2 regions of the Acidipropionibacterium jensenii genome follow, and region 2 is predicted to be linked to the other one. Evidence: riboswitches for the same ligand, from Rfam matches in the RefSeq annotation. Region 2 holds a riboswitch; the other holds the start of a gene.

Region 1 (4,647 bases), 1.5 Mb from region 2:
GTGAGTGTGATGACGGCCAACAACGAGACCGGCACCCTGGAGCCGGTCGCCGAGTGCGCCCGGCAGGCCCACCGGGCCGGCGCCCTGTTCCACACCGATGCCGTCCAGGCCCTGGGGCATCTGCCGGTCGAGCTCGCCGAGTGGGATGTCGACCTGGCCTCCTTCTCGGCCCACAAACTCGGGGGACCGGTCGGGATCGGGGCCCTGTGGGTCCGTCGCGGGGTCACGGTGGCACCGGTCGCCGCCGGTGGTCGTCAGGAGGCCGGGCTGCGGTCCGGCACTCAGATGGTCGCTCTGGCCAGGGGTTTCGCGGCGGCTCTTGACGAGGCCGTCGCCGAGATGGGCCGGCGCACCGAGCTGTGGGGCAAGCTGCGGTCCCGGCTGGTGGAGGCGGCTGGTGCGATCGAGGGGGTCCGGGTCGACGGCGGGGACCGGGTGAGTGCGGCGGTCTGCCATCTCAGCGTGGCCGGGGCCCGGGGGGAGAATCTGCAGCTGCTGCTGGATGCCCGGGGGATCGACTGCTCCACCGGGTCGGCCTGCCATGCCGGGGTGGCCGCTCCGAGCGAGGTGATGCTGGCGATGGGGCGCTCCCGCCAGCAGGCCTCCTCCTGCCTGCGGTTCTCCTTCGGGCCGGAGACCACGGTGGCCGAGATCGACAGGCTGGCCGCCCTGCTTCCCGAGGTCGTCACGCAGGCGCGTGCGGTGCGTTGAGTGCAGGCGCGCTGCGGCGGGGCGCGGGTAGCATGGGCCGCCGTTGAAAGGGGACCGACATGAGAGTTCTGGCCGCAATGTCGGGAGGAGTCGACTCCGCGGTGGCCGCCGCCCGGCTGGTCGCCGCCGGTCACGACGTCACCGGCGTCCATCTCGCCCTGTCGCGCACCCCACTGGCCTACCGCGAGGGGTCGCGGGGCTGCTGCTCCCTCGAGGACTCCTTCGACGCCCGGCGGGCCGCCGACCGGATCGGCATCCCCTTCTACGTGTGGGACTTCTCGGAGCGGTTCGCCGAGGAGGTGATCCACCCCTTCATCGACGAGTACCGGGCGGGTCGCACCCCCAACCCGTGCCTGCGCTGCAACGAGCGGATCAAGTTCGCCGCCGTCCTGGAGCGGGGCCTGGATCTCGGCTTCGACGCGGTGGCGACCGGCCACTACGCCCGGCTGGAGACCCGCGAGGGGATCACCAGGATGCGCCGTGCGGTCGACCCCGGCAAGGACCAGTCCTATGTGCTGGGGGTGCTCAACCAGGAGCAGCTGTCCCACTGCCTGTTCCCGTTGGGCGACTCCTACAAGACCGAGGTGCGCGCCGAGGCCGCCCGACTGGGGTTGACGGTCGCCGACAAGCCGGACTCCTACGACATCTGCTTCATCCCCGACGGGGACACCGCCGGATGGCTCTCGGACCAGCTGGGCGAGCACACCGGTGAGTTCCGCGACGAGACCGGGGATGTGGTCGGCCACCATGACGGCTACCACCACTTCACCATCGGTCAGCGACGCGGCCTGCACCTGGGAACCCCTGCCTCCGACGGCCGGCCACGCTATGTGCTGGACATCGAACCGGTCTCCAACACCGTGGTGGTCGGCCCCTCCGAGGACCTGGAGGTGCATCGACTGGAGGCCATCCGGCCGGTCTGGTGCTCCGACACCCCCGGAACCGACTCCTGGGTCGGGCAGGTCCAGGTCCGCGCCCACGGCACCCCCGTGGAGGCCCGCGTCCAGCGGGTCGACGGCGGAGTGCGGATGACCCTGCGGACGCCACTGAAGGGAGTGGCGCCCGGCCAGGCGGCGGTGCTCTACGACGGCGACCTGGTGGTCGGATCGGCGACCATCTGCGGCACGGACCGGGCCGGCACCGACATCGTCGGGGCCACCCGGTGAGGGCCACCGCGCTGGGCTCCCTGCCCGGTCGGGACTTCCGCGGGGCGCTCGCCTCGATGGCCGAGTACTTCCCCGATCTGATCCCGCTGCCCGAACTGCCCGATCGGGGTCCCGGGGCAGGGATCCTCGGGCGCGGGACAGCCCAGCTGGAGTCCATCCCGACCGACCTGGGCCCGGCCGGCTGGCGGCTGGCCGACGCCGACGACCGGGCCGCCCGGTCGGCGCGTGCCGGCTGGCGCAGGGATCTCGACGATCTGGAGGAGACCCTGGCCGGGGAGTCCGCCACCGTCAAGATCGGCATCTGCGGGCCCCTCACGCTGGCCGCCGGGGTGCACCTGCGCCACGGCGAGGCGGTCCTCGACGACCCCGGCGCGCTGCGCGACGTCGGCCAGTCGTTGGCCGACGGCCTGGCCGCACAGCAGGCCGAACTGAGCCGCAGGATGCCCGCCGTGGACTGGGTCTGGCAGCTCGACGAGCCGGCCGCACCGGCCGTGCTCGCCGGACGCGTCGCCACCCAGTCGGGACTCCATCGCTATCCCGCGATGGCCCCGCACACCGCCACCGGTCTCATCGGCCCGGTCGTCAACGCCCTCCGGACGGCCGGAGCCGCCCGGGCGGCCCTGCACTGCTGCGCTCCCGGACTGCCCTGGGACCTGCTGGAACGGATCGACATCGACGACCTGCTGGTCGATCGCGACGCACTGGGCCACCAGGATCTCGACCACTGCGCCGAATGGCTGGAGTCGGTCCCCCGGACCGGCAGCGCTGAGCCGGGGGAGTACCGGAGGCTGGGTCTCGGCCTGGTCCCGACCAGTGCACCGGACCGGGTGATCTCGGCCGACCAGATCCTCGACCGGCTGGTCGAGGTGAGCCGACGCATCGGGGTGGACCGACGTCTGGTCCTGAGCGGGTGCATCCTCACCCCGGCCTGCGGACTGGCGTCCTGGTCCCAACCGTCCGCCGCGCGCCAGTGCGAGCAACTCGCCCGCGCCGCACAGCTGGCCGAGGAGGCGCTGCGCGACTGACCGGGCGGACCACGATGGCTACCATGGCCGGGTGGGCATCTTCACCGACCTGAACCTCAACGGACGCGCACCGGTGCGCGTCCAGCCGAAGATCGGCGAATGGGGGCCCAGGGGGGTTCCCTCCACCCGCGCCAAGAAGGTTCAGCGGATCATCGCACCGATCGTCTTCGTCCTGGTGCTGGCCGGACTGGCCGCGCTGTTCTACTTCTTCTACCGGATCCTCATTCCGCAGGGCTGATTCCGCGGGGCTGAGCGCGGCCGGCCAGGCCCGCTCGGTATACTCACAGGCTGAAAGACACGGGGTGCCTCCCATCGTGGGGCTGAGATAACACCCGCCGAACCTGATCTCATTTGCATGAGCGGAGGGATGTCACGATGCGTCGGCGCATGCAATGGTGAACGCTCCGGTGAGCGGTGCGCGGGCCGGCCGGCCGGCCATCCGGATCGACGATGCAAGCTACCGATACCCCCACTCGAGTCATCCGGTGCTGGCCCATCTGAGTCTGACCGCCGCGGTGGGGGAGCACATCGCCCTGGTCGGCCGCTCGGGGTGCGGCAAGTCCACCCTGCTGAGGCTGATCGCCGGCCTGGCCGAACCCGTCACCGGGACCATCGAGGTGCTGGGCCACCGCGACCCCCACGACAGACTGGACGGCTGCGCCATGATGCCGCAGAACGATCTGCTGCTGCCCTGGCTGAGGCTGGTCGACAATGTCGCCATCGGACTGCGCAACAAGGGGGTGGCGCGCCGTGAGGCGCGCACCCGCGCACTGGCGGTGCTGGACCAGTGGGGACTGGCCGAATGGTCCCGGTCCCGGCCCGACAAGCTGTCGGGGGGAATGCGCCAACGCGCCGCCCTGGCCCGTGCCCTGCTGGCCGACAAGCCCGTGCTGCTGGCCGACGAGCCGCTGGGATCCCTGGACGCCATCACCCGTGCGGACGGCCAGCGGTGGCTTCGCCGCGCCGTCCTGGCGGCCGGCGCCACGCTGATCCTGGTGACCCACGACGTCGAGGAGGCGCTGCTGCTGTCCCGGCGGGTCATCCTGCTCGGACCCGCAGGACCGCGACCGGCCGCCGCCCAGGGATCCTGGCCGGGCTGGTTCGACGATGACCGCCGTCGCGAGCAGATCCTGGCCGATCCCCGGTTCGCCGCCGCCCGGACCGCCGTCCTGGAGGCCCTCGGCGACTCCGCGGAGGCCTCTGCGGGGTCCGGCCCGGTGCCGGGGGAATCCCGATGAGGCACCTGATGGCCCGGGTGCTGCCACCCGCACTCACCGTGCTGCTCGTACTGGCCGGCTGGATCGGCCTCACCTCCTCCGGACAGGTGGCCGACTACGTCATCCCCTCCCCGGGCTCGGTGCTGGCCTCCCTGGTGACGAACTGGCCCGACACCCTGGGCCGAGCCACCATGGTCACCGCCGCCGAGACCCTGGCCGGGGTCGGCGCCGGAGTGGCGGTCGCCGTCGCGATGGTCGTCGCGACCGGCTACCTGCCCCTGGTCGGGCGCTCCCTGACGCCGCTGCTGGTCGCCTCCCAGGCCATCCCGACGATCGTCATCGGGCCGCTGCTCACCATCGCCCTGGGGTACGGGATGTCCCCGAAGATCATCGTGGTCGCACTGCTGTGCTTCTTCCCGGTGGCTCTCAACCTGATGGCCGGGATCGGTTCTGTGGACCCCCGACTCATCGACGCCATGCGCACCCTGAACGCCGGGCGCAGCGCGCTGTTCTGGCGGGTCCGCCTGC
Region 2 (17,255 bases):
ACCCGGTCGCGGGCCGCCAGATCGGCGATGACCGCCGCATCGGCCTGCAGGACCTCGACGTCCAGCAGCCAGCTGGACCGGTCCTCGGCGCGCACCGGGGCCCTCGAGACCACCGCGTCGATGGTCCTGGGAACCGTCCCGGTGGACGGCCCGCCGGCGGCCGGACTGCTCTGCCCCGAGGGGCTGCCGGTCTCTGCGGAGGTGGCATCGCCGGTCACCTCGACGATGGTGATCCGGGTACCGGCGGGCATCGGCTCGGTGGGGACCCGGCCGGCGGCCAGTTTGAGACCAACGTGGGCGCGACCGGCGGCGACCGGCAGGTCCCCGACCGAGCGGCTGCCCGGCAGGCTGCCGCGGGGCAGATCCACCACCGCCCGCCGTCCGATCAGGCTGTCGAGACGGGAGGCCGGCAGGGTGTCCACCTGGTCGGGTACCGAGATCGAGGCGACCGCGATGTCGCCGTGGCGCAGTTCCTCGCCGCGGGCGACGTCGCGGGTCATCACCAGCACCGACTGGGACTGGCTCGCCTGGGTCCAGGCGAAGGCCCCGCCCAGGGCGCCGAGCACGGCGCACAGCACCCCGGCGACGATGAGCATCGGGGAGCGACGGTTCGGCAGCGCCGTGCCGCGACGGGGCGCGCCACGATGGTCGGGTGCGGGAGCCTGCCCGGCGTCACCTCCCGGGCGTCCGCCAGCTCCTCCGCGCGGTGCGGAGGTGCGGTGTCCGGTCCGGGTCGACATGCCCAGAAAAGTAGACAGACGCGCACATGGAGCTCAAGGAGACGTCACCGAATCTGTGGACAACTCGGCGCAATGCCCAACCCGTCACATTTTCGCGGGGTTGTCCACAGGCCGGCGGGCGGCCTGCCGGGTCGGATCACTCCCGCTCAGAGCAGGTGGACGGTGCCCTGGAGGGTCCAGCTGAGGCTGGCGTCCTCACTGCCCGAGTCGTCGCTGACCACCACCGCGGCACTGATCTGCAGCAGCTCGGCCCGCTCGTAGGGGGCGTTCTGGCCCACCATGAAGGAGGCCCCCGGTGCCAGCACATAGGGCGGCCGGGCGGTCCCCTCGCTGAACGGTGTGGTGGACAGCTTGTAGCGGGCCATCAGCGCCGGGGCGCGCACCCCGGTCAGACCCTGGGCCCACGGCCAGTCGGGGTACCGGGTGGTGATGCTCACCGTCCCGATACCCAGGCTGATCGGGTCGCTGGAGATATTGGTGACGACATAGCGCAGCAGCACGATCCGGTCGCCCTTGGCGATCACCGGCCTGCCGTCGGCCGGGTCGACCATCACCGAGTTGTGCGGCGAGGGGGCCGTGGCGACCTGGTAGACGGTGATCCGGATCCGCTTGTCGGAGACCTCACCGAGCCGGGTGCCGGTGCTGGTCACCGGGAGCGCCCAGTCGGCGTCGACCCAGAGTCCGTCGTGGGAGACGGTGGGCGAGGGGGTGGCCGCCACCGGCGTCTGGACGGCGGAGGTGCCGCAGCCGACGGTGGCCAGCGCCAGCAGCGCCGCCATCGCCACCGCCAGTGGTCGCCACCGCGATCCACCTCTGCGCAGGCTCACTCCATGCTCCCCGATCCGACCGTCGAACACCCCCTGGTGCCGTTCTGGCTCGTTGCCGGCCATCGTCCTCCAGTGTGCCCCCTCACCGCATCCCGCGCACGATCGATCACAGGGGAGGGGATGTCGGGGACCCGGGCGCGAACGGTACGGTTCCAGACGTGTCCCGTGGCCTGCGCATCGTTCTTGCCGTCCTCCTCGCAGGCCTGACGGCCGGCGCGGCGGGGGGCCTGCTGAGCCTGCTCAACGTCGGGATCGAGACCCTCGCGATGGGTCACCACTACTTCGTCGACCCCACCGGGGTGAGCACCGTCCCGCTCTGGCGTCGGATCACCGTGCCTGTCATCGGGGGCGCGCTGGCAGGCCTGATCTGGTGGCGGCTGAGACGGCGCGGCCCGATCACCTCGGTGAACCAGGCGGTGCGGGTGGACTCCCCCGGCAGACTCGCCCCCGACACCGTGACAGACGCCGTCGCCCAGCTCATCGCGGTGGGCTCGGGCACCTCGCTGGGACGCGAGACGGCACCCCGCCAGATCGCCGGTTTCCTCGGACAGACCGTCTCGAACCGGTTCAGGCTTGGCCCGGAGGGACGACGGACCGTCATCGCCGTCGCCTCGGCGGCCGGTCTGTCGGCGGTCTACAACGTCCCGGTGGCCGGTGCCTGCTACGCCCTGGAGCTCATTCTCAAGTCCGATCTGCGCACCCGGCGGGGCTGGCTGGAGGTGTTGGCGGCCGCTGTCGTCTCGGGTCTGGCGACCGTCACCGCCTGGCTGTTCAACCACAACCATCCGATCTACCGGCTTCCCGGGGTGTCGCTGAGGATGCCGCCGGTGTGGTGGCTGGCGGTTGTCGCGGTGCTCTGCCTCGTGGTGGGGGCGGCCTTCGGCTGGACCAATGACCTCGCCAAGGACCACGCCCCCGCCGCGAGCCGGGTCTGGTGGGCGGTTCCGCTGGGATCGGCCCTGGTCACCGCGATCGCCCTGGTGGTCCCCCAGGTGCCGGGCAACGGCCAGATCGTCGTCCAGGCGGTGCTCACCCCGCCGGCCCTGGTGGGCGGCGCCCTGATCGGCGGGGTGCTGTTGATGGCGGCGGCCAAGTGGCTCGCCACCCACCTGGCGCTGCGGCTGGGGGCCAGCGGCGGTCTGCTCACCCCGGCCCTGGCGGTCGGAGCCTGCCTGGGTGCGGCGGTCGCGATGGCCTCGGGTCACCGCAGCGCCTCGGAGATCACGGTGCTCGCGGTGGTCGGAGCGGCCTGTCTGCTGGCCGTCACCCAACGGGCGCCGCTGTTCGCCGCCGCCTTCGCCCTGGAGCTGGTCAAGGCCCCTCCGGCGGTGACCGCCTCCGCGCTGATCGGGGTCGGCCTCACCTGGTTCCTCCGTCTGGCGGTCATTCGGGGGTGGGCGCACCGGCGGACCGGACGGCTGGGGACCCCGCCGAGCAGCTGACCCGGGCGCTGAGCTGACAGGAGGGACGCTGGGCTGACAGGACGGGTCCGAGGGGGACGAGGACCCGTAGACTCGGGCCATGGCGGGAAAAAGACCGAACACCTCGAGATCCCGACAGTTGACGACCTCCCTCGTCTTCTGCGTGGCCGTCTTCATGGTCATGGCCAGACCATCGGCGGCGGTCATCATCCCGATCATCATCGGCGCGATCGTCGTGGTCGGCGTGGTGAGCGCTCTGACCGCAGGTCGCAGATCGACACAGCGGTCGACTCCCCCGGGCCAGTCCTCCGCCCCGCAGCTCTCCCAGTACCAACAGGCGGGGTACCAGCCCTTCACCAGTGATCAGTCCGTCCAGCAGCCCCGGTCCGACCGGGCCTCCGGCGATCGAGGCAGTCAGACCAAGCAGAGCATCCTCGAACAGCTCGTCCAGCAGGTGGCATCGGTGGGCGTCGACCCCGCGTTGTCGCAGCCCACGACGGTGCAGAGGCGTGGGACGCTCCCCGGCGCCCGGGCCCGCACCTCCCAGGTCCACGCCCCGGCCGGAGCCTCCCAGCCGGCACCCTCCCAGCCGGCGGCCGCCCCGGCACCGGCCCCCGGCTCCGAGATCGACCTGTCGGACGCCCGGTCGCGGATGCAGCCCGGCTCCGACATCCGCTTCGACGACCTGGGCCTGCCGGCGTCGAGGAGGTCCGGCGAGCGTCGTCCGGCAGCCGGCCGGGTCCCCGCGTCCGGAACCCGTGGCGCGGACCGCCCCGCCGGTTCCAGCGCCATCACCGACTCGCTGGCCTCCCCGAGCCTGCTGGGGTCCAGCCTCACGTCGTCCTCCCTGATCGGCTCGGGGAGTTCCCTGATGGCACACTCCCTCGCGCCGTCGACCACCCGGACCGGCAGCGACCGGACCTCCCGCTGAGAGCCTCCCCGACCGTCTGAGGGCCGGTGCCCGCCAGTAGGCTGAGGCCCATGGCAGAGATGCGTGAAGAGAAAGACAGCATGGGCACGATCGAGGTGCCTGCCGATCACTACTGGGGGGCCCAGACGGAGCGTTCCCTCCACAACTTCGAGATCGGGCGCGACACCTTCGTGTGGGGTCGCGACATGATCCGCGCCCTGGGGACCCTCAAGAAGGCCGCCGCCGAGGCGAACAAGGAGCTCGGAGAGCTGCCGGGCGACGTCGCCGACCTCATCGTCAAGGCCGCTGACGAGGTCATCGCGGGCAAGCTCGACGCCGAGTTCCCGCTGGTGGTCTTCCAGACCGGTTCGGGCACCCAGTCGAACATGAACACCAACGAGGTGATCTCCAACCGCGCCATCGAGATCGCCGGGGGCCAGAAGGGGTCCAAGACCCCGGTCCACCCCAATGACCACGTCAACCGCGGTCAGTCCTCCAACGACACCTTCCCGACCGCCATGCACATCGCGGTCGTCACCCAGATCAACGAGCGGCTGTACCCGGCCGTCACCCAGCTGCGCAACACCCTGGACGACAAGGCCAAGCAGTACGACGACGTCGTGATGGTCGGACGCACCCACCTGCAGGACGCCACCCCGATCCGGCTCGGTCAGGTCATCTCCGGCTGGGTCGCCCAGCTCGACTTCGCCCTGGACGGGATCCGCTACGCGGACTCCCGGGCCCGTGAGCTCGCCATCGGCGGCACCGCGGTGGGCACCGGCCTCAACGCCCACCCGAAGTTCGGCGTCACCGTCGCCAAGCACGTCACCGAGGAGACCGGCCTGGAGTTCACCCAGGCGGCCAACCTGTTCGCCGCACTGAGCGCCCATGACGCCCTGGTGCAGGTGTCGGGATCCCTGCGGGTGCTCGGCGACGCGCTGATGAAGATCGCCAACGACGTCCGCTGGTACGCCTCCGGCCCGCGCAACGGCATCGGCGAGCTGCTCATCCCCGAGAACGAGCCCGGCTCCTCGATCATGCCCGGCAAGGTCAACCCGACCCAGTGCGAGGCCATGACGATGGTCGCCACCCGGGTCTTCGGCAATGACGCCACGGTCGGCTTCGCCGGCTCCCAGGGCAACTTCCAGCTCAACGTGTTCAAGCCCGTGATGGCCCACGCCTGCCTGGAGTCGATCCGGCTGCTGTCCGACGCCTGCGTGTCCTTCGACAAGCACTGCGCCTACGGCATCGAGCCGAACATGCCCAAGATCAAGGAGAACCTGGACAAGAACCTCATGCAGGTGACTGCCCTGAACCGCCACATCGGTTACGACCTGGCCTCCAAGATCGCCAAGAACGCCCACCACAAGGGGATCTCGCTGCGCGAGTCGGCCCTGACGGTCGGCGAGATGTCTGCCGCGGACTTCGACAAGTGGGTCGTCCCGGCCGACATGACCCACCCCTCGGCCGCCGAGTGAGGCGCGGCTGAACCCCGGCCTCGAGCACACTTCTGGCCCGGTCGGCGGACGCACATCCTGCGTCCACCGACCGGGCCAGAGTGCTGTCACCGTGCGGCACAGGTCGCCGCGGTCGGCAGGGGGCGCCCCATCGGCCGATGAGGCGGTGCACTACAGTCATGGCCATCCCACGGGGGTCCTCGGCAGAGGACTGAGATCGGGCTGATGCCGCCCGGACCGTTAGAACCTGTTCGGATCATGCCGACGTAGGAAGAAGGAGCTGGCTGCCATGGCCGCATCCCCACACAACACCCGGAACAACACCGCCCTCGAGGACTCTGCCACCCCCACCACGACGGTGGACGGCCCCGAGGAGAACTACCCCAGCCATCACTTGGGCTATCTCGTCAACGCCGCCCACGACATCCGGGTGCCGGTGACCATGATCAGCCAGGACGACTCCCCGGACGGCAGCCCGAACGCCCCGCTGCCCGTCTACCGGACCGTCGGACCCGACTGCGACGTCACCCGCGGACTGCCCGGCCTGCGGACCGGGTGGATCCAGGCCCGCGGCGACGTCGAGAGCTACCCGAACCGTCGTCGCGATCTGGCCGACGACGGCCGTTCGGCGGTGCGCCGAGGCGCCGCGAGCCAGGAGTGGCAGGGCGAGCGGCGTCCGGTCCTGAGGTCCCGCGAGGGCGCCACGATCACCCAGATGCACTACGCGAGGGCCGGGATCCTCACCCCCGAGATGCGCTACGTGGCGCTGCGGGAGGGCTGCGACGTCTCCCTGGTGCGCTCCGAACTGGCCGCCGGCAGGGCCATCCTGCCCTGCAACGTCAACCATCCCGAGTCCGAACCGATGATCATCGGCAGGGCCTTCGCGGTGAAGATCAACGCCAACATCGGGAACTCGGCGGTCACCTCGTCTATCGCCGACGAGGTGGACAAACTGCGGTGGGCGACCCGATGGGGTGCCGACACCGTGATGGACCTGTCCACCGGTGACGACATCCACACCACCCGCGAGTGGATCCTGCGCAACTCCCCGGTGCCGATCGGCACGGTGCCGATCTACCAGGCCCTGGAGAAGGTGGACGGCGACCACGCGGCGCTCACCTGGGAGATCTTCCGCGACACCGTCATCGAGCAGTGCGAGCAGGGCGTCGACTACATGACGATCCATGCCGGGGTGCTGCTGCGCCACGTCCCGCTCACCGCCGACCGGGTCACCGGGATCGTCTCGCGCGGCGGCTCGATCCTGGCCGGCTGGTGCCTGGCCCATCACCGCGAGAACTTCCTCCACGAGCACTTCGACGAGCTGTGCGAGATCTTCGCCCGCTACGACGTCGCCTTCTCCCTCGGCGACGGACTGCGGCCGGGGTGCCTGGCCGACGCCAACGACGCCGCCCAGTTCGCCGAGCTGGACACCCTCGCCGAGCTCACCAAAAGGGCCTGGACGCACGACGTCCAGGTGATGGTGGAGGGCCCCGGGCACATCCCCTTCCAGCTGGTCCGCGAGAACGTCGAGCGGGAGATCGAGCTGTGCGACGGCGCGCCGTTCTACACGCTGGGGCCGCTGGTGACCGACATCGCCCCCGGCTACGACCACATCACCTCGGCGATCGGCGCCACCGAGATCGCCCGCCACGGAACGGCGATGCTGTGCTACGTCACCCCCAAGGAGCACCTCGGACTGCCCGACCGCGACGACGTCAAGACCGGCGTCATCACCTACAAGATCGCCGCCCACGCGGCGGACGTGGCGAAAGGCCATCCGGGAGCCCGGGACCGCGACGACGCCCTGTCGAAGGCCCGCTTCGAGTTCCGCTGGCGCGATCAGTTCGGGCTGTCCCTGGATCCGCAGACGGCGGAGTCGATGCACGACGAGACGCTGCCCGCCGAACCCGCCAAGACGGCCCACTTCTGCTCGATGTGCGGCCCGAAGTTCTGCTCGATGAAGATCTCCCAGGACATCCGCGACGGGTTCGGGGACGCCGCCGACCAGCGTCGGATCGCCGAGGACGGGATGGCGGCCAAGGCGGCGGAGTTCCGCGCTGCCGGCGGCGAGGTGTACCTGCCGGATCCCGGCCTTCCCGCGGCCAGGTGATCCCGATCAGGATGTCCTGAGGCGACCCCCGGTGGAGCCGCGGCCCTCCAGGCACCACCGGGGCCCCGCTGCCAGGGCGACTCTTCTTGGTCTGCGACGAGGGCTCAGACCACCGACTTGCGCCGCAGGTCGGAGTAGGTGACCTCGTGCTCGTCGAGGAGGTTCGCGAAGGCGTCGTAGTCGTGAGCCTCCAACCACTGGCGCTCGGCCTCGGTGATCGGCATCGCCACCAGCCAGTGGACGGTGAGGTCGTCCTCGATGTCCACCGCACCCAGTTCGGTCGCGGTGAAGGGATGGCACCACACGATGTGCGGGGTGGTGGTCTGCGGGTCGTAGAGGGAGACGACGTCGCCGAAGACGACACCCGGGGCCATCATCCAGTGGTCCTGGAGCACCGCGAAGGCACAGGACCCCAGGACCTTGCCCATCACATCGGAGTCGGGCAGACCGACCGCCATCAACTCGGCGCGGATCTCCAGGCTCTCCCCCGAGGCCATCGGCAGCTCATTGGGCTGGGTGTGGAGGGTGACCGTCGACCAGGTGGTCCATCCGGGCACCGGGGCGTTGTGGCAGGTGAGGACGTCGACCCTGGTCTTGCCCACCGCGTCGACCATCCCCTCGACCTCGGGATCACCACCGATCGCCTTGACGGCGGCCGTCACGACCGCCGGGCCGGTGGGGGGAAGCTCCTCGGGAGAGGCGACGTCCTCGGGAAGCTCCTGGGGGCTGATCGGGGCGGGGCCGCCGGGAAGTCGTGCTGCATCCGAGATGTGGTCGTCTTTGCTCATTGTGCGAGTCTATTCGGGGTGGGAGCCCGGGTCTCGCCGACCCGGTCAGCAGGTGCGGCACGGCTGTCCGGCGCAGTGGCCGGGACGGCATCCGCCCGAACCCTGCGGCGTCCCTGCGACGTCCCTCCGGCCTCCCTCCGGCGTCCCTCCGGTTTGAGAGTCCCGAGAGCGCGGAAATGTGCTGACCACGGGCGTTTTCGCGGGTTCTGGGGGCGGTGAGATAGAACAGAGTCCATGACCACTCTCACGACTACTCCTACATCTGCCGGCGCCATCGACCAGGACCTGCTGGCCAAGGTCGCCGAGTCCGATCTCGACCCGAGCCTGAGGCTGGCCCTCAATGCCGTGACCCGTTCTGGCATCGACGAGTCCGCACTGGACCGCACCAAGGTCGTCGGCACCCCGGCGGTTGTCTCCAACCGGCTGGACAACTGGACCGTCACCGCGCAGAAGCGTTCGGGACGCTGCTGGTTGTTCTCCTCGCTCAACCTGCTGCGCGCCACCACCCGTAAGAACCTCGGGGTCAAGGACTTCGAGTTCTCCCAGAACTACGCGATGTTCTGGGACAAGTTCGAGAGGGCGAACTTCTTCCTCAACGACATCATCGCCACCGCCTCGGAGCCGCTGGACTCCCGGCTCATCCAGTTCCTCCTGAGGGAGATCGAGGGTGACGGCGGCCAGTGGGACATGGCGGTGTCGGTGTACCAGAAGCACGGCGTCATCCCCAAGCAGGCGATGCCCGAGACCCAGCCCTCCTCCAACACCCACCGGATGGATACCCAGCTGCAGACCCTGCTGCGCCGTCGGGCCCTGGATCTGCGCGATCTGGCGACCTCCGGAGCCAACGCCGAGGACCTCTCCGCCGCCCGTGAGGGCGTGCTCTCCGACGTCTGGCGGATCCTGGTGATCAGTCTGGGCAACCCGCCGTCCTCCTTCGAGTTCGAGTGGCAGGACGACGAGGGGGTCTTCCACACCGACGGCACCCTCACCCCCAATGAGTTCTACGACCGGCACGTCGGGATCGACCTGTCCGGCTACGTCTGCCTGGTCGACGACCCCCGCACCGAGCACCCGAAGGGTCGGGCGCTGACGGTCGAGCACCTGGGCAATGTGGTCGGCGGACGCGAGATCCGCTACATCAACGCCCCCATGCAGGTGATGAAGAAGCTGGCCGCCGACTCCATCGTGGCCGGCGAGCCGGTCTGGTTCGGCGCCGACGTCTCCCAGCAGTCCGACCGCGACTCCGGCCTGCTGGTCGGTGACCTGCACGACTACTCCGGCCTGTTCGGGGTGGACCTGTCGACCACCAAGGAGGAGCGGGTGGTCTCCGGCGAGTCGGCGATGAACCACGCCATGCTGTTCACCGGCGTCGACATCGCCGAGGGTCAGCCGCGCCGCTGGCGGGTGGAGAACTCCTGGGGCGAGGAGCCCGGTGACAAGGGGTTCTTCACGATGGACGATGACTGGTTCAGCAACTACGTCTTCGAGGTCGTGGTGAAGGTGGACTCCCTGCCCGAGGACCTGAAGGCCGCCGTCACCGAGGAGCCGATGGCCCTGCCGGCCTGGGACCCGATGGGCACCCTCGCCTGAGAATGGCCCGCGCGGTGAACATTTCACTCACGGAACACCCGGTTTGCGGCATCTGAGCCGGTTTCCGCGGGTTCCGCGAGTGAAATGTTCACCCGATCGCACCCGGACGACGGGTCAGCGCCCTGCGATGGGTGATGATGCTGCCGCCCACCACGATCACCAGGGCGATCGTCGCCATCAGCGCGTCCGACATCGCGAACATCAGGTGGCTCGAGGCGAAGTCGTCCACCAGCACATTCCCTGACTGATGGCCTGCGGGAGGGCTCAGAACCAGTCCAGGGTGGCGTCCCAGCTCTGGTTCTTGGTCGCCGCCCGCACCGCCTCGGCGGAGCATCCCATCGCCACCAGGAAGATCGCCATCCTCACCCGCAGGCCGTTGTCGGTCTGGTGGAAGATCGACAGACCGGGCAGCTCGTCGACGTCGGTGGACAGGTCGAAGGAGTCCATCCGGGAGTCGCGCGGCAGGGGGTGCATGATGATGATCTCCTCGGCACCGGCCTCGTGGAGCATGGCCCGGTTGAGCAGATTGCCCGTCATGTTGGCGCTCGAGAGCACCTCCTCGGTCATCCTCTCGCGCTGGACCCGGGTGGCGTAGACGACGTCGGCGCCGGTGACCGCCTCGGTCGCCGAACCCATCTCCACGATCCGGTGGCCGCGCTCCACGACGTAGCGCTCGATCTCGACGGGAAGCTCCAGGCTGGGCGGGCTGAACAGCCGGAAGGTGATCCCCTGGAAGAGGGTGAGCAGTTTCATCAGGGAGTGCACGGTGCGGCCGTACTTGAGATCACCGACGATGGCGATCGTGGCGCCGTCGACCGACTTGCCCCGCCGGTCGAGCTCGCGACGCAGCGTGTAGAGGTCGAGGAGGGCCTGGCTGGGGTGCTCCCCGGCGCCGTCACCGGCGTTGATCACCGGGACCACCGAGGCGCGGGCGAACTCGGCCACCGAGCCCTTGTCGGGGTGGCGGACCACCATGATGTCGGAGTAGCCCGAGACCACCCGCGAGGTGTCGCTGATCGACTCCCCCTTGGCCATCGAGGAGAAGGTGAAACCGGTGGTGGTGGTGACCTCCCCGCCCAGCCTCAAGAAGGCCGACTCGAAGCTCAGCCGGGTACGGGTGGAGGGCTCGAAGAACAGACTGCCGAGGACGGCGCCGTCCAGGACGGTGCATCGCACGGTACCGGAGGCGATCGGGTCGACCACCTCGGCGAGTTCGAGGATCTGGTCGAGCATCCCGCGGTCCAGCTGCTGGACGCTGAGCAGGTGGCGTCCAGGACCGAAGGGAGGGAAGTCATCGGGGGTGCGGGTCATGGCGAAACTGCTCCTTCGACGGGGAGCCTGCGCTGGCAGGTCGTTCGCGGGCAGCCTATCCCCGGTCAGGGGTGGACGCCGTCGCCCCTCAGAACCTGGGATCGGAGTGTGCCCGCACGGGCCACCGGACCGCGTACCGGACCAGACGCGCATGGAGGGGCGGCCCCTCGACGGGACCGCCCCTCCATGCATCTGGTCGAGGGGACAACCCCTCAATCAGTCGAACTGGATCACATCATTCCGCCCATGCCACCCATTCCGCCCATGCCGTCGTCGCCGCCACCGGCGGGAGCCTTGACGGGCTCGGGCTTGGTGGCGATGACTGCCTCGGTGGTGAGGAACAGAGCAGCGATGGAGGCCGCGTTCTGCAGAGCAGAACGGGTCACCTTGGCGGGATCGATGATCCCGGCCTTGACCATGTCGACGTAGTCGCCGGTCGCGGCGTTCAGGCCCTGTCCGGCGGGCAGGTTGGCGACCTTCTCGGCGACAACCCCACCCTCCAGACCGGCGTTGACGGCGATCTGCTTGAGCGGGGCGGTGCAGGCGTCGAAGACGATCTGCGCGCCGGTGGCCTCGTCACCCTCCAGGCCGGAGACCGAAGCGGCCTTCGATGCCTGAATCAGGGCGACACCACCGCCGGGGATGATGCCCTCCTCGACAGCAGCCTTGGCGTTGCGGACGGCGTCCTCAATGCGGTGCTTGCGCTCCTTCAGCTCGACCTCGGTGGCCGCGCCGACCTTGATGACGGCGACGCCGCCGGCCAGCTTGGCGAGACGCTCCTGGAGCTTCTCACGATCGTAGTCGGAGTCGGAGTTCTCGATCTCGGTGCGGATCTGGGCGACCCGGCCGGCGATCTGCTCGGAGTCCCCGGCGCCGTCGACGATGGTGGTCTCGTCCTTGGTGACGCGGACCGAACGGGCCCGGCCGAGCAGGTCGAGGGTGACGGCGTCCAGGGACAGGCCGACCTCCTCGGAGATGACCTGGCCACCGGTGAGGATGGCGATGTCGGCCAGCATGGCCTTGCGGCGGTCGCCGAAGCCCGGGGCCTTGACGGCGACGGACTTGAAGGTGCCACGGATCTTGTTGACGATCAGGCCGGCGAGGGCCTCACCCTCGACGTCCTCGGCGATGACCAGCAGCGGCTTGCTGGACTGCATGACCTTCTCGAGGACGGGCAGCAGGTCCTTCAGGCCGGAGACCTTCGAGTTGACGATGAGGATGTAGGGGTCGTCGAGGACGGCCTCCATCTGCTCGGTGTCGGTGACGAAGTAGGGGGAGATGTAGCCCTTGTCGAAGCGCATTCCCTCGGTGAGCTCGAGGTCCAGCCCGAAGGTGTTGGACTCCTCGACGGTGATGACACCTTCCTTGCCGACCTTGTCCATCGCCTCGGCGATGACGTCGCCGACGGTGGTGTCAGCGGCCGAGATCGACGCGGTGGCGGCGATCTGGTCCTTGGTCTCGATGTCGATGGCCATGTCGGCGAGCTTGCCGATGATGGCGTCGACAGCGGTCTCGATGCCCTTCTTGAGGCTCAGCGGGTTGGCACCGGCGGTCACATTGCGCAGGCCCTCGCGGACCATCGCCTGGGCCAGCACGGTGGCGGTGGTGGTGCCGTCGCCGGCGACGTCGTCGGTCTTCTTGGCGACCTCCTTGACCAGCTCGGCGCCGATCTTCTCGTAGGGATCGCTCAGCTCGATCTCCTTGGCGATCGAGACACCATCGTTGGTGATGGTGGGAGCGCCCCAGGACTTCTCCAGGACGACATTGCGGCCCTTGGGGCCGAGGGTGACCTTCACCGCGTCGGCAAGGGTGTTCATACCCTGCTCGAGCCCGCGGCGGGCCTCGATGTTGAATTCGATGAGCTTTGCCATGTGTTGGGGAGTCCTCCGCTCCTGCGGGCCACCTGGGCCCTGGACGTCAGGTCTGCAGTGTTCTGCATGTGGCGGGATCCGACGACCCCGCGATGTGTCCCTCCGAGATGCCCGCGACGGACGATCTGGTGATCTCATCACCGGAAGGAGTTCACTGCCGTCGGTGCTCGCAACACCGACCGCGGCGATGGCACTCTCGTTGCTCGAGTGCCAACATCATTTTTAGCACTCGACCCAAGGGAGTGCAAAGGATTGGGTGGTGTTCGGGCACCGTGACGTCGCCGGACGGCGTGTTGTCGTCGCAACCATGGTGGCGTCGGGGGTGCTCCGTGGGCGGGCGCTCTGTGGGTGGGCGCTCCGCCGCCGGCCTCATACTTGCCGCCGGGGCACAGACTCTCGCCGGTATCAGTTCCGAGGTCGGGCACAATGGGTGGCCACCTCCCCGCAGCCCATCCCGCACCGCAGCCATCCCGCAGCGTCGGCGTCCCGCCCCCGACCTGCCACAGGAGAGACATGGACGACGCAACGGCCCTCAGCACCGCGGCCCGACTCATCGACGCGGGGCAGGACGCCGCGGCGCTGCGCTACGTCGGGCCGGTGCTGGCGCACGATCCGGGCCATCCGCTGGCCCGTCTCTACGAGGTGATGGCCCTGGAGGGGGTGGATCCGGAACGAGCCCGGGACCGGGCGGAGTCGCTGGCCTCCGACCATCCCGACTGGGCGGAGGCGTGGACCCAGCTCACCTTCATCCTCGCCCACCACGACACCCCTGCCAGAGCTGCGGCCGCGGCGGGAAGGGCCCTGCAGCTGGATCCGCAGAATCCCCAGGTGCACCTGTCGATGTCCGACGCGCTGGTGCGGATCGACAACTACCAGGAGAGCCTCAACGCGGTCGACCGCGCCCTGGCGATGGGAGTGCAGTCGTGGCGCGCCCAGCTGCGTCGAGGCCACTGCCTGTTCATGCTCGGGCGCCGGGCCGAGGGGATCGAGATCGTGTCCCGGGTGGTGGGCGAGCACCCCTCCGAACCGGAGGCGGTGAAGATGCTGGCTGCTCTGGAGGCCGACGTCGGTCACCACGAGAGGGCGCTGCGGCTGGCCAATGAGGCGGCCACCGAGGCGATGGGGCAGAAGGGGACCGCCGAGATGGCCAGGCGGATCCTGGTCGGATCGCTCAACAGGGTGGTGCTGACCTGGTTGGGATCCGGGCTGGGGCTGTCTGTGTTGTGGGGACAGATCTGGCACCTGGCTCCCGGTCACAACCTGGTGGTGGCGGCACTGTCGACCGGGGCCGTGATGTGCGCCCAGGTGCTGGTCTGGCCGGGGCTGTCGCGCGGCCAGACCAGACGGACCGTGATCCGGACCATCTGGCGGGACCGGACGACGGCCGTGCTGATGGGGCTGGCCCTGTTCCTCTACGCCCAACCCCTCTACTCCGCGATCCGGTGGCAGTTCGACCAGCGGTACCACAACTCCACCCCGGTGCTGGTCATCATCGCCCTGGCCATCGGGGCGGCCGGAAGCGCCGGCGGCTGGCTGCGATCGGTTCGGACCAGAGGCCCGAAAGCACCCCCCGACCACCGCTGAACCCCCGGTGACGACGTCCTCCCCGTCATTTCCGCCATTTCCCTGCATCCGTCACCCCCTCCCCGCCATTTCCCTGCATCCGTCACCCCCTCCTGCACCTCTTTCCCGCCTACACCTCCGCGTTGATCCAGTTACTCGGCGTTGATCCTCTTGCAACTGGATCAACGCCGAGTAACTGGATCAACGCGGGAAGGAGGGGGTGGGAGGGTCGGCGTACGCTGCCCAGCAGAACTGGAGGGCTCTTCAGGAGAGACCGTGAACCCACTCATTAACAGCATCCGCCGGGCCGTCGAGGCCGCCCCCGACGACGTCCCGCTGCGCCTGCACCTGGCATCCCTGCTCATCGACGAGGGAGACGCCGCCGCGGCCATCGTCGAGTGCGGCCAGGTCCTGGTCAGGGACCCCACCAGCGCTGACGCCCGAGCCCTGATGACGCGCGCCCTCGGCCAGCAGACGCCGGCCTCCCCCGGACAGTCCCCGGCCTCCCCTGACCAGTCCCCATCGGCATCCCCCGGCTCACCGACCCAGCGGCCGCAGCACCCGGCGCCCGCATCCGACTCCCACACACGGACTCCGCAGAATCTCGGACAGCCTCCTCGGCCGGACCCCGCACCCGGCCCACAGCAGCCTGACCCGGACTCCGCACCCGACCCCCGGCAACCTGGCCCGCACCAGCCCGATCCGCACCAGCCCACCCCCGAACCCCAACGCGGACACTTCGACTGGGGAGCCGCCGAGCAGGAGGTCTCCGACCTCGTCGAACCGATGTTCGTCGACGATCAGTCGGCAACCCCTGGAACCGACCCCGTCGACGTCGAGAGACCATCCTTCGGGCTGAGCCAGGTGGCCGGCATGACGAGCGTCAAGAACCGGATCAACGCCTCCTTCCTGGCCCCGCTGCGCAGTCCCGAGATGCGCCGCCTCTACGGCAAGAGCCTCAAGGGAGGCCTGTTGATGTACGGGCCGCCCGGCTGCGGCAAGACCTACATCGCCCGCGCCTTGGCCGGCGAGCTGGGCACCGGTTTCCTGTCCATCTCGATCTCCGACGTGCTGGGGCCCTACATCGGCCAGAGCGAGGGGGCGGTCCACCAGCTCTTCCAGTTCGCCCGCCAGAACGCCCCGATGGTGGTCTTCCTGGACGAGGTCGACACCCTGGGCGGACGCCGCTCCCAGACCCACGGCTCGGCGGCGATGCGCTCGACGATCAACCAGCTGCTGGTGGAACTGGACGGCATCGACTCCCTCAACGACGCGGTCTTCGTGCTGGGCGCCACCAACCAGCCCTGGGACATCGACCCGGCGCTGCGTCGTCCCGGACGTCTGGACCGCACCATCCTCGTGCTGCCTCCCGACGAGCAGGCCCGCGCCGCGATCTTCACCCTCCACCTGCAGCAGCGCCCGGTGGAGGGGATCGACGTGCGCACCCTGGCCCGGCGCACCGAGGGATTCTCCAGCGCCGACATCGCCTACGCCTGCGACATGGCGGCCGAGCGGGCACTGATGGACAGCGTCTCCACCGGGCGCACCCGGATGATCACGATGGCCGACCTCAACGCAGCGCTCGGCCAGGCCCAACCGTCGATGAACTCCTGGTTCGCCTCGGCGCGCAACATGCTCGAGTACGGGACCGACGACGGCACCCATGCCGAGCTGCGCAGTTACATGAAGGGCCACCACCTGCTGTGACCCACGACAGACGCCGGCCAGCCCCGAAACCCCCTCGGTCCCTCAGTGCAGCTGGTCGGCCGATCGCGCCGTCCTGCGCTCCTGACGCACCCGGCGCAGCCGGTTCACCAGGGCCGGCGCGTGGAGGGCGGCTCTCGGGTCGTCGAGCAGGACGTTGAGCCGCTGGTGGTAGCGCGGTGAGGAGATCTCCAGCCGGTCATGGATGACGGTCCCCTTGTCGCCGCGCAGCCGACCGTGCTGCCAGTCGTCCTCCAGATCGAGCAGGGCGATGTCCTCGGCTGGGAGGCCACTGTGCGCATCCTGTCGATCCTCGGTGAGGTCGTCGATGTCATCGCTGCCGGGATCGTCGCTCACGTGATCCAGTCTATGGGCGTGCCATGATGGAATGGCTCGCTCACAAGGACGTGTCCGGGCGCAGTAGACACAGGGGAGAACATCCATGGAGCGCCTTCAGGGCACGGTCCAGAACTACGCGTGGGGGTCACTCGACACCATTCCGGGGATCCTCGGCGTCGAACCGGACGGACGTCCCCAGGCCGAGTACTGGCTGGGCGCCTATGAGACCGCCTCGGCCGCCCTGGCCGACGGGACCCCGCTCAACGAGCACCTCGACCAGCACCCCCAGGAGCTGGGAGCGGCGTGCCGGCAGACCTTCGGCGACAGGCTGCCCTTCCTGCTGAAGATCCTGTCGGCCGACCAGCCGCTCAGCATCCAGGCCCACCCCGACTGCCGCGACGCCTGCGAGGGGTTCAGCCACGAGCAGGACGCCGAGACGGCCGCCGCCGACCGCACCTTCGTCGACGACTGGCCCCGGCCCGAGCTGTTCGTGGCGCTGTCGGAGGTCGACGCGCTGTGCGGCTTCCGCGAGCCGAGACGGACCCGCGCACTGCTGGAGGGTCTGGGGGTGAGGACCTCCCTGGACGAGGTCTTCGGTCCGCTCACCGAGAGGTCGGGGTCGGC

What was found. Region 2 has a riboswitch for thiamine pyrophosphate ahead of thiC (phosphomethylpyrimidine synthase ThiC). Riboswitches for the same ligand answer to the same signal wherever they lie in the genome.
Region 1: it holds a riboswitch for thiamine pyrophosphate, as region 2 does, so the genes downstream of both, FEZ32_RS11895 (ABC transporter ATP-binding protein) here and thiC (phosphomethylpyrimidine synthase ThiC) in region 2, are expected to answer to the same signal.

What each region holds. Positions count from the first base shown of each region.
Region 1 is NZ_CP040635.1:2,655,355-2,660,001, reverse strand. It holds gene FEZ32_RS11915 (cysteine desulfurase family protein) at 1-711, shown strand, start outside; gene mnmA (tRNA 2-thiouridine(34) synthase MnmA) at 789-1,877, shown strand; gene FEZ32_RS11905 (uroporphyrinogen decarboxylase/cobalamine-independent methonine synthase family protein) at 1,934-2,902, shown strand; gene FEZ32_RS11900 (hypothetical protein) at 2,934-3,140, shown strand; TPP riboswitch at 3,191-3,287, shown strand; gene FEZ32_RS11895 (ABC transporter ATP-binding protein) at 3,295-4,140, shown strand; gene FEZ32_RS11890 (ABC transporter permease) at 4,137-4,647, shown strand, end outside.
Region 2 is NZ_CP040635.1:1,181,333-1,198,587, reverse strand. It holds gene FEZ32_RS05230 (SAF domain-containing protein) at 1-740, opposite strand, end outside; gene FEZ32_RS05225 (hypothetical protein) at 887-1,561, opposite strand; gene FEZ32_RS05220 (chloride channel protein) at 1,726-3,009, shown strand; gene FEZ32_RS05215 (hypothetical protein) at 3,089-3,919, shown strand; gene fumC (class II fumarate hydratase) at 3,970-5,376, shown strand; TPP riboswitch at 5,538-5,645, shown strand; gene thiC (phosphomethylpyrimidine synthase ThiC) at 5,645-7,465, shown strand; gene FEZ32_RS05200 (suppressor of fused domain protein) at 7,570-8,253, opposite strand; gene FEZ32_RS05195 (C1 family peptidase) at 8,488-9,843, shown strand; gene FEZ32_RS13500 (hypothetical protein) at 9,932-10,072, opposite strand; gene pyrB (aspartate carbamoyltransferase) at 10,108-11,154, opposite strand; gene groL (chaperonin GroEL) at 11,385-13,025, opposite strand; gene FEZ32_RS05175 (tetratricopeptide repeat protein) at 13,539-14,609, shown strand; gene FEZ32_RS05170 (ATP-binding protein) at 14,865-16,295, shown strand; gene FEZ32_RS05165 (DUF3263 domain-containing protein) at 16,338-16,649, opposite strand; gene manA (mannose-6-phosphate isomerase, class I) at 16,735-17,255, shown strand, end outside.